Regions from separate parts of the Paenibacillus sp. FSL R7-0026 genome, predicted to be linked through region 3. Evidence: a T-box and tRNA genes for the amino acid it is inferred to sense, from the RefSeq annotation. Region 3 holds a T-box; the other regions hold tRNA genes.
The links. A T-box is a leader RNA that pairs with one kind of tRNA and senses whether it is charged. The one in region 3 lies ahead of tyrS (tyrosine--tRNA ligase), so its partner is inferred to be a tRNA-Tyr.
Positions count from the first base shown of each region.

Region 1 (3,248 bases), 3.4 Mb from region 3:
TCGGCTCATCGCATCCTGGGGCTGAAGTAGGTCCCAAGGGTTGGGCTGTTCGCCCATTAAAGCGGTACGCGAGCTGGGTTCAGAACGTCGTGAGACAGTTCGGTCCCTATCTGTCGTGGGCGTAGGAAATTTGAGAGGAGCTGTCCTTAGTACGAGAGGACCGGGATGGACGTACCGCTGGTGTACCAGTTGTTCCGCCAGGAGCACCGCTGGGTAGCTATGTACGGACGGGATAAACGCTGAAAGCATCTAAGCGTGAAGCCCCCCTCAAGATGAGATTTCCCAGTATGTAAGACCCCTTGAAGACGACGAGGTAGATAGGCTGGGGGTGGAAGTGCAGCAATGCATGGAGCTGACCAGTACTAATCGGTCGAGGGCTTATCCAAATAGCAAGTGATAATTCGCATGTTTCGTTTCGAATCTAGTTTTCAGAGAACAACACTCTGAAATGTAAGCTAAGCTATGCGTTTGGTGGCGATGGCGGAGGGGTTCCACACGTACCCATCCCGAACACGACCGTTAAGCCCTCTAGCGCCGATGGTACTTGGACCGCAGGGTCCTGGGAGAGTAGGACGCCGCCAAGCGAAACCCCATTGGGGTATTTTTTTTCGAAAATTGATAAGGGCCCTTAGCTCAGTTGGTTAGAGCGCACCTCTGATAAGGGTGAGGCCGGTGGTTCGAGTCCACCAGGGCCCATAGCAAGACCAAAACAAGAAATACACCAGAGTATGGGGCCATAGCTCAGCTGGGAGAGCGCCTGCCTTGCAAGCAGGAGGTCAGCGGTTCGATCCCGCTTGGCTCCACCATTCCCTGATAGCTCAGTTGGTAGAGCACTCGACTGTTAATCGAGTTGTCACAGGTTCGAGCCCTGTTCGGGGAGCCAGTAAGGCCCGTTGGTCAAGGGGTTAAGACACCTCCCTTTCACGGAGGTAACAGGGGTTCGAATCCCCTACGGGTCATAGCAATACCTATTGCTTCAACAAGGGATGAGAATCCCAAAGGTTCGTCGGAGGATGAACTTCGTTAGCAACTGCTTCGCAGTCTCGAACGAAGTGAGAGTATCCCCTACGGGTCATATTATGGAGGCTTAGCTCAGCTGGGAGAGCATCTGCCTTACAAGCAGAGGGTCGGGGGTTCGATCCCCTCAGCCTCCACCATATAACTTTATAACGACGCGGGGTGGAGCAGCCCGGTAGCTCGTCGGGCTCATAACCCGAAGGCCGCAGGTTCAAATCCTGCCCCCGCAATTAGCTTTCCTTGAGAAAGTGATCTGGAACCGTGGTGTAGTTGGCCTAACATGCCTGCCTGTCACGCAGGAGATCGCGGGTTCGAATCCCGTCGGTTCCGCCATTTTTTTATTCTAGTAAGGCTCGGTAGCTCAGTCGGTAGAGCAGAGGACTGAAAATCCTCGTGTCGGCGGTTCGATTCCGTCCCGAGCCACCATTTATAACACCATGTAATACGCCGGTGTAGCTCAACTGGTAGAGCAACTGACTTGTAATCAGTAGGTTGGGGGTTCAAGTCCTCTCGCCGGCACCATGTAATCCTGGAGGATTAGCGAAGCGGCCAAACGCATCAGACTGTAAATCTGCTCCCGTACGGGTTCGGTGGTTCGAATCCATCATCCTCCACCAGTTTTTCTATGAGTCATTAGCTCAGTTGGTAGAGCACCTGACTTTTAATCAGGGTGTCGAAGGTTCGAGCCCTTCATGACTCACCATTATATGCGCGTGTGGCGGAATTGGCAGACGCACTAGACTTAGGATCTAGCGTCTTTGACGTGGGGGTTCAAGTCCCTCCACGCGCATCCTTTATTTGCGGAAGTGGCTCAGCGGTAGAGCATCGCCTTGCCAAGGCGAGGGTCGCGGGTTCGATTCCCGTCTTCCGCTCCAATATTTTGCGCCCTTAGCTCAGCTGGATAGAGCGTTTGACTACGAATCAAAAGGCCGGGAGTTCGAATCTCTCAGGGCGCGCCATTATAACTTCATATTTTGCCGGCGTGGCGGAATGGCAGACGCGCTCGACTCAAAATCGAGTGGGAAACCGTGGAGGTTCGAGTCCTCTCGCCGGTATAGATAACGGGATGTAGCTCAGCTTGGTAGAGCACCTGGTTTGGGACCAGGGGGTCGCATGTTCAAATCGTGTCATCCCGATTGTTGTTATGCGGGTGTAGTTCAATGGTAGAACTTTAGCCTTCCAAGCTAATAGCGTGGGTTCGATTCCCATCACCCGCTTATATATTGAAAAAGAAAGAGATGATATTCACCGTCTCTTTCTTTTTTTTCATTCACAGGCATATTGATCATGATTTTATACAAAGATCACGGATTATTTGGCTGATTATCATGTACCAGCATGTATCCCATCCTCACGATATATTCCCCCTCATTTAAATCTGTTCTTAGTCATTGTAGAAGTGTTCAAATAGAGAAGGTCTGACACATGTTCGAACACAAGAATATTTTTTCTTTATTACAATTTATAAAAACGCTTACAAAAATAGCTTGCGTAAATCATTAACCTGTAATACCATATCAATTAAGCGCTTAACCTTTAGGGGTAAGGCGCTTAAACTTAACGTAGATTAAGCGCTTAACCCGTAAAGGAAAGGACGGCGATCAATTCATGAAAACAATTCGACTGACGATGGCTCAGGCACTGCTTCGATACCTGGATCAGCAATATATCTCGGTTGACGGGGTGGAAACCAAGTTTGTGAAGGGAATCATCGGTATTTTTGGACATGGCAATGTAACAGGCATTGGAGAAGCGCTGGAGCGCAGTCCGGGAAGCCTGACGTATATGCAAGGCAAGAACGAACAAGGCATGGTGCATACGGCAGCGGCTTATGCCAAGCAGAAGAACCGTAGACAGATCTATGCATGTACAACATCTATTGGACCTGGTGCTTTGAATATGATCACAGCGGCAGCTACTGCAACAGTGAACCGGATTCCGGTTTTATTGCTTCCAGGAGATAACTTTGCTACACGGGAACCAGACCCGGTACTTCAGCAGTTGGAAGTGAGCAGTGATTATACAATCTCAGCCACTGATCCATTCAAAGCCGTCAGTAAATACTGGGATCGCATCGTTCGTCCTGAACAGTTGATGATTGCTGTTACACAGGCCATGCGTGTGCTAACTGATCCAGCAGAGACAGGAGCAGTAACGCTCGCACTGCCGCAGGATGTGCAGGCAGAGGCGTACGATTACCCGGAATCGTTCTTTGCCCGCAAAGTACATTA
Region 1 covers NZ_JBBORG010000001.1:322,783-326,030, forward strand. Annotated here, with positions in the region: rRNA gene MKY44_RS01450 (23S ribosomal RNA) at 1-386, shown strand, start outside; rRNA gene rrf (5S ribosomal RNA) at 468-584, shown strand; tRNA gene MKY44_RS01460 (tRNA-Ile) at 623-696, shown strand; tRNA gene MKY44_RS01465 (tRNA-Ala) at 731-806, shown strand; tRNA gene MKY44_RS01470 (tRNA-Asn) at 808-883, shown strand; tRNA gene MKY44_RS01475 (tRNA-Glu) at 888-959, shown strand; tRNA gene MKY44_RS01480 (tRNA-Val) at 1,082-1,157, shown strand; tRNA gene MKY44_RS01485 (tRNA-Met) at 1,174-1,247, shown strand; tRNA gene MKY44_RS01490 (tRNA-Asp) at 1,273-1,350, shown strand; tRNA gene MKY44_RS01495 (tRNA-Phe) at 1,368-1,443, shown strand; tRNA gene MKY44_RS01500 (tRNA-Thr) at 1,464-1,539, shown strand; tRNA gene MKY44_RS01505 (tRNA-Tyr) at 1,549-1,634, shown strand; tRNA gene MKY44_RS01510 (tRNA-Lys) at 1,645-1,720, shown strand; tRNA gene MKY44_RS01515 (tRNA-Leu) at 1,727-1,807, shown strand; tRNA gene MKY44_RS01520 (tRNA-Gly) at 1,818-1,892, shown strand; tRNA gene MKY44_RS01525 (tRNA-Arg) at 1,900-1,976, shown strand; tRNA gene MKY44_RS01530 (tRNA-Leu) at 1,994-2,072, shown strand; tRNA gene MKY44_RS01535 (tRNA-Pro) at 2,080-2,153, shown strand; tRNA gene MKY44_RS01540 (tRNA-Gly) at 2,164-2,234, shown strand; gene iolD (3D-(3,5/4)-trihydroxycyclohexane-1,2-dione acylhydrolase (decyclizing)) at 2,626-3,248, shown strand, end outside.
Region 1: it encodes a tRNA-Tyr, which carries the amino acid that the T-box ahead of tyrS (tyrosine--tRNA ligase) is inferred to sense. The anticodon was not compared.

Region 2 (3,248 bases), 1.7 Mb from region 3:
TACCTGTGAAGATGCAGGTTACCCGCGACAAGACGGAAAGACCCCATGGAGCTTTACTGCAGCTTGATATTGAATTTGGGTACGATCTGTACAGGATAGGTGGGAGCCTTTGAAGCATGAGCGCCAGCTTGTGTGGAGGCAACGTTGGGATACCACCCTGATCGTATCTAGGTTCTAACCTGGTACCGTAATCCGGTGCGGGGACAGTGTCAGGTGGGCAGTTTGACTGGGGCGGTCGCCTCCTAAAGAGTAACGGAGGCGCCCAAAGGTTCCCTCAGAATGGTTGGAAATCATTCGAAGAGTGCAAAGGCATAAGGGAGCTTGACTGCGAGACCTACAAGTCGAGCAGGGACGAAAGTCGGGCTTAGTGATCCGGTGGTACCGCATGGAAGGGCCATCGCTCAACGGATAAAAGCTACCCTGGGGATAACAGGCTTATCTCCCCCAAGAGTCCACATCGACGGGGAGGTTTGGCACCTCGATGTCGGCTCATCGCATCCTGGGGCTGAAGTAGGTCCCAAGGGTTGGGCTGTTCGCCCATTAAAGCGGTACGCGAGCTGGGTTCAGAACGTCGTGAGACAGTTCGGTCCCTATCTGTCGTGGGCGTAGGAAATTTGAGAGGAGCTGTCCTTAGTACGAGAGGACCGGGATGGACGTACCGCTGGTGTACCAGTTGTTCCGCCAGGAGCACCGCTGGGTAGCTATGTACGGACGGGATAAACGCTGAAAGCATCTAAGCGTGAAGCCCCCCTCAAGATGAGATTTCCCAGTATGTAAGACCCCTTGAAGACGACGAGGTAGATAGGCTGGGGGTGGAAGTGCAGCAATGCATGGAGCTGACCAGTACTAATCGGTCGAGGGCTTATCCAATAGCAAGTTGTAATTCGCATGTTTCGTTTCGAATCTAGTTTTCAGAGAACGATCTCTGAAGCATATTCCCTGATAGCTCAGTTGGTAGAGCACTCGACTGTTAATCGAGTTGTCACAGGTTCGAGCCCTGTTCGGGGAGCCATATGGAGAGGTGTCCGAGCTGGCCGAAGGAGCACGATTGGAAATCGTGTAGGCGTCACAAGCGTCTCGAGGGTTCGAATCCCTCTCTCTCCGCCAGATAATTTTTTTAGCAAGGCCCGTTGGTCAAGGGGTTAAGACACCTCCCTTTCACGGAGGTAACAGGGGTTCGAATCCCCTACGGGTCATAATATGGAGGCTTAGCTCAGCTGGGAGAGCATCTGCCTTACAAGCAGAGGGTCGGGGGTTCGATCCCCTCAGCCTCCACCATATAATTTTATAACGACGCGGGGTGGAGCAGCCCGGTAGCTCGTCGGGCTCATAACCCGAAGGCCGCAGGTTCAAATCCTGCCCCCGCAATTATACTTTCCTTTGAGAAAGTGATCTGGAACCGTGGTGTAGTTGGCCTAACATGCCTGCCTGTCACGCAGGAGATCGCGGGTTCGAATCCCGTCGGTTCCGCCATTTAATCTTTACATGAGGCAAACTGTTCACTACATCTGCTGTATGGCACTGATGCCCTATATAAAGTGTAAGGAATTAAGATTAGACTTTATTATGGCTCGGTAGCTCAGTCGGTAGAGCAGAGGACTGAAAATCCTCGTGTCGGCGGTTCGATTCCGTCCCGAGCCACCATTTTTAAAATAATTTAATATGCCGGTGTAGCTCAACTGGTAGAGCAACTGACTTGTAATCAGTAGGTTGGGGGTTCAAGTCCTCTCGCCGGCACCATGTAATCCTGGAGGATTAGCGAAGTGGCCAAACGCATCAGACTGTAAATCTGCTCCCGTACGGGTTCGGTGGTTCGAATCCATCATCCTCCACCAGTTTTATAGGGGCATAGTTTAAAGGTAGAACAACGGTCTCCAAAACCGTTGGTGTGGGTTCAATTCCTGCTGCCCCTGCCAATTAACTTTTTAGAAAATAACCTTTTGTGGCGATCGTGGCGAAGTGGTTAACGCACCGGTTTGTGGATCCGGCATTCGGGGGTTCAATTCCCCTCGATCGCCCCTTTGTTTTTTCATTTTTTATTGGGGATTAGCCAAGCGGTAAGGCAACGGACTTTGACTCCGTCATGCATAGGTTCAAATCCTATATCCCCAGCCATTATGCGGACGTGGCTCAGCGGTAGAGCATCGCCTTGCCAAGGCGAGGGTCGCGGGTTCGATTCCCGTCGTCCGCTCCAAAATATGGCGCCATAGCCAAGTGGTAAGGCACAGCTCTGCAAAAGCTTTATCCCCAGTTCGAATCTGGGTGGCGCCTCCAGCATATGCCGGCGTGGCGGAATGGCAGACGCGCTCGACTCAAAATCGAGTGGGAAACCGTGGAGGTTCGAGTCCTCTCGCCGGTATATTGAATAGCCCTACATGTTGCTTATGCAATGTGTAGGGCTATTTTTATTTCATATGAAATGATTTATGTGCAGTAAGAAAATCTAGAGTAAGAGAAGATGGACGTTAATAAAGATTGACGTATAATTATATTCAGTATATTGTAGATAAGTAAAGTCTTTAATATGGAGGAGTGAAGTAGAGTGACTAATGGAAAAAATGTTTCGGATACCGATCTGTTATTTGATCTTTCTGTATGGGAAGAGGCATGGAAGAATGGTCCGAGAAGTTCAAAATATAAGAAGAAAAGCGCACCATTTAATACAGAAGAAGTATTTGAGCGATGGGCAAGAGATTATCATGCACAGTCGTTCACTGAAGAAGGAAAGCAGCGTTCTGAACGCATTATGGGCTGGATTGAAAACCAGGGTGTGGAATTCGCAGGGTTATCCATTTTGGACATTGGAGCCGCTTCAGGCATATTTACCATTCCTTTTGCAGAAAAGGGGGCAAGTGTGACCGCAGTTGAGCCTTCTGAGTTGCTTGTCTCCCTTATGAAAGAGACGATACCTTCAGCTCTGGAATCCAATATCGAAATCGTAAACGAACGATATGAGGAAATCTCCATTCAGGATAAAGGCTGGGAGAAGAAATATGACTTTGCATTTGCATCCATGTGTCCAGCAATGTCGGATTGGGAAACGATTGAGATGGCGATCAACTGTGCCCGGAAGTATGTATATATAAGCACTATGGCGGGACAGAAGGAACACACACTAATGGAAGAACTTAAGGATGTACTGGGTGTAACTTCTTCATATAAGGCCGGTGATATGGGATATATTCAACAGTTGCTGTATTTGAAGGGTTATTCATACACCATGATCATTACGAGAGAAGTTAACTCAT
Region 2 covers NZ_JBBORG010000001.1:5,443,537-5,446,784, reverse strand. Annotated here, with positions in the region: rRNA gene MKY44_RS23925 (23S ribosomal RNA) at 1-870, shown strand, start outside; tRNA gene MKY44_RS23920 (tRNA-Asn) at 937-1,012, shown strand; tRNA gene MKY44_RS23915 (tRNA-Ser) at 1,016-1,107, shown strand; tRNA gene MKY44_RS23910 (tRNA-Glu) at 1,125-1,196, shown strand; tRNA gene MKY44_RS23905 (tRNA-Val) at 1,203-1,278, shown strand; tRNA gene MKY44_RS23900 (tRNA-Met) at 1,295-1,368, shown strand; tRNA gene MKY44_RS23895 (tRNA-Asp) at 1,396-1,473, shown strand; tRNA gene MKY44_RS23890 (tRNA-Phe) at 1,569-1,644, shown strand; tRNA gene MKY44_RS23885 (tRNA-Thr) at 1,665-1,740, shown strand; tRNA gene MKY44_RS23880 (tRNA-Tyr) at 1,750-1,835, shown strand; tRNA gene MKY44_RS23875 (tRNA-Trp) at 1,843-1,916, shown strand; tRNA gene MKY44_RS23870 (tRNA-His) at 1,946-2,018, shown strand; tRNA gene MKY44_RS23865 (tRNA-Gln) at 2,041-2,115, shown strand; tRNA gene MKY44_RS23860 (tRNA-Gly) at 2,120-2,194, shown strand; tRNA gene MKY44_RS23855 (tRNA-Cys) at 2,201-2,274, shown strand; tRNA gene MKY44_RS23850 (tRNA-Leu) at 2,281-2,359, shown strand; gene MKY44_RS23845 (class I SAM-dependent methyltransferase) at 2,543-3,248, shown strand, end outside.
Region 2: it encodes a tRNA-Tyr, which carries the amino acid that the T-box ahead of tyrS (tyrosine--tRNA ligase) is inferred to sense. The anticodon was not compared.

Region 3 (3,248 bases):
AGTCAATATCTGGTGGAGTCCAATATGATTGAAGCGATTCTTCGTTACCTGCACAGTGAATACAACATCCGGGCGTACCGTGAGAATGTACGACTTGATCTGGATGAAGAAATCACAGCGATTGTTAATCAATAAGATAGGTCAGTCACTGGCCTGATATACGAAAGACCGCCTCCCCTCTGTCGCCTGACAGAGATGGAAGGCGGTCTTTTTTTTCTGTATTTGTAGCTTTATTTGTGTGTCTATTATAGTCTCTATACGTCTCTGTGTTACGTTCTAATTCTTGGAAACTACGATTGAAGTTTAACCAGGCTGTAGTTCTTCTTACCTTTACGTATAATGATGAATTTACCGCCAATGGCATGCTCTGCCGAGACTGTGAATTCAAGCTCTGTGATTTTCTCACCGTTCATGGAGATCGCGCCTTTAGTGACATCCTCACGCGCCTGGCGTTTGGATGGCTCCAACCCCAGATCTACGAGCCAGTCGACGATATTTTTCGCTTCGCCGTCCGTTTCGAATGTTGGCATTTCCTTGAAACCCTGCTCGATTTCATCTGCTGTTAGGGAACGGATATCACCACTGAACAGCGCCGCTGTAATACGTTTAGCCTGTTCGAGCATTTCTTCGCCGTGAACAAATTTTGTCATTTCTTCCGCGAGTGCTTTCTGTGCTTCACGTCTGTGCGGTTCTGTCTCTACCTTTTCAGCCAAAGCTTCAATTTCTTCTTTGCTCAGGAAGGTAAAGTATTTCAAGTATTTGATCACATCACGGTCATCTGTATTCGCCCAGAACTGGTAGAATTCAAATGGTGTCGTTTTGTTCGGATCAAGCCAGATTGCTCCGCCAGCTGTTTTACCAAATTTCGTACCGTCGGATTTGAGCATGAGCGGTATGGTCAGACCGTACGCCTTCGCTTCAGATCCTTCTTTTTTACGAATCAGATCAAGACCACTCGTGATATTCCCCCATTGATCAGAACCGCCGATTTGAAGCTGTACATCTTCGTTTTGGAACAGGTGCAGGTAGTCGAGTGATTGAAGGATCTGGTAGGAAAACTCGGTGAACGAGATTCCGCCCTCCAGTCTGCTCGCAACTACATCCTTAGCCAGCATGGTGTTGAGGTTAAAGTTTTTACCGTAGTCACGCAAGAATTCAATCACATTGATTTTGTGTGTCCAATCGTAGTTGTTCACCATGCGAACCTGATTATCGCCATCTGTTACGAACAACTTTTTCATCTGCGCTGTCAGTGCATCCACATTCTCCTGCACTTGCTCCATCGTTTGCAGAGAACGCTCTGCCTGACGACCACTTGGGTCACCAATCGTGCCTGTAGCTCCACCAATCAGAATGACTGGACGATGTCCTGCCAGTTGAAAACGTTTCAGCATCATGAATGGAATGAGATGTCCGATATGCATGCTATCCCCCGTAGGGTCAACGCCGCAGTACAGTGAGATTGATTTGGTTTCAGTCAACTCACGCAGTCCCTCTGCATCCGTCTGCTGGTTAATAGCGTCACGCCACTGTAGTTCATCAATAATATTCATTTGTATAACCCCTTTTCTATCCTCAAGATTCAGTCATGATCTACGTTAAATTACGAAATAACACCCTGGAGCGGCTTTTTTGGACACAAAAAAATCGCCTCCTTGTCTTCATTAGACACAGGGACGATTATCATAACCGTGGTACCACCCAAATTGCATGGACAACACGTGAGCTTAACACGTTATCCATACCACTTTTGGCAATATATCGTTTGCCCATCCGCTTGGCATTACCCAAGTACTCCAGAGTGTAATTCGCAGCCCTTGTATGTATCAGGTTCCATCAACCCCTGACTTTCTGTAACAGGGACAAAGCCGCTACTGCGCTCTATCAACGTGATTCATGTATTCAATTTATAGCAAGTATAGCCGAACGTCTCAGTCATTGCAAGACCAAGTATGCAATCTTTGAACAGAAGATCGGATGCATAATTGAAACCAGATTATATAATCATCATGTTCAATTATCCGTGATAATAACCATAGGCTTTCTCCGCAATCTGATCCTCATTGTTCCAAAATTGCTGATCCAGCGCATCTAACTGGTCCTCTTGTTCCTTTGTCAGTAATTTAGGAATATCCCACAGTTCAGTAAGCCTTTCATCCTCTTTCAGATGCTCCATGCAGCCGTATGCTGACGTTATAATCTCCACGACTTGAGTCGCACCAATGGTATGTAATGCCCGCAACGCGTAACGGTATACCTCTTCCCCCCAGTTACAGAAAAACTGTATAAAACCGCCGTTAAAGATATCCGCCTCTAACAGCCATAAAGCAACAATGTCCTGCTCGTTCGAAGTCAACGAAGCCCAGCCCTGTTCAGATTCATTCTTTTTTTTGACAAATAACACAGCATAGTCATACCATACATCATTAATATCTTGCTCGCTCACGTAACACACCTCATTTTTATTTATTTCATGCCCTCTAACTCCTGACGTTTACCCGTCTGATGCCAATGTAAATACGGATCACCGATCTGCTGGAAGGCTTCCTGAACACCCCTGTTTAGTTCCTTCATCACATCATTTGTATAGTTCAAATGCGTCTCTTTATTATCCACGCCATGTCTTTCCAACAACCCTACATGCGTCGCGGTGAAAATAATATCTTCCAGCAACCAATAGATGACTTCATCCGGCTGTTTCACCCGTTTCTCCAATGAGACGAGACCACGTTCGTATATTCGTACGATATACGTATCTTCTCCAGTCTCTACATAGGGCACCCCATCCCATTTAAAGCTCTCAAACAAGCGGTTAACATAGTTCTGCATCTGTTCCCTAGGGAAAGACGTACGCTCTAAAAGCTGTAAAAGGATGTCTGCCAATTGTTCTTTGCTTAACATGTTGGACATGAATGCACCTGCCTCTATAAAAGTAACGTCGAAGACAGAATGAAAAAATGAAAAAGCTGCCGAAGGCAGCCTCTTCTTCCATACTGTTCAATCAGGTCCCACAAAAAGTCTGATACGAAGTATTGCACTGTGCAGGCAGTTCGGCATATTCAGCCTGCTCAGGTGAGTGCGCGAACGGGTCTGAAAGAACTGCCAAAAGCTTCTGCATCACGCTAAGATCTCCGTGGTTCTCCGCTTGCTCAAGGGCTTCCTCGACCCGATGATTGCGGGGGATGACCGCTGGATTGTTCGTTCTCATCAACTGCCGAGAGACTTCCTTCTCCTCTTGCTGTCTGTCC
Region 3 covers NZ_JBBORG010000001.1:3,762,230-3,765,477, forward strand. Annotated here, with positions in the region: gene MKY44_RS16580 (YxcD family protein) at 1-135, shown strand, start outside; gene tyrS (tyrosine--tRNA ligase) at 291-1,553, opposite strand; T-box leader at 1,670-1,897, opposite strand; gene MKY44_RS16590 (DMP19 family protein) at 2,018-2,446, opposite strand; gene MKY44_RS16595 (Imm63 family immunity protein) at 2,467-2,910, opposite strand; gene MKY44_RS16600 (protein adenylyltransferase SelO) at 3,002-3,248, opposite strand, start outside.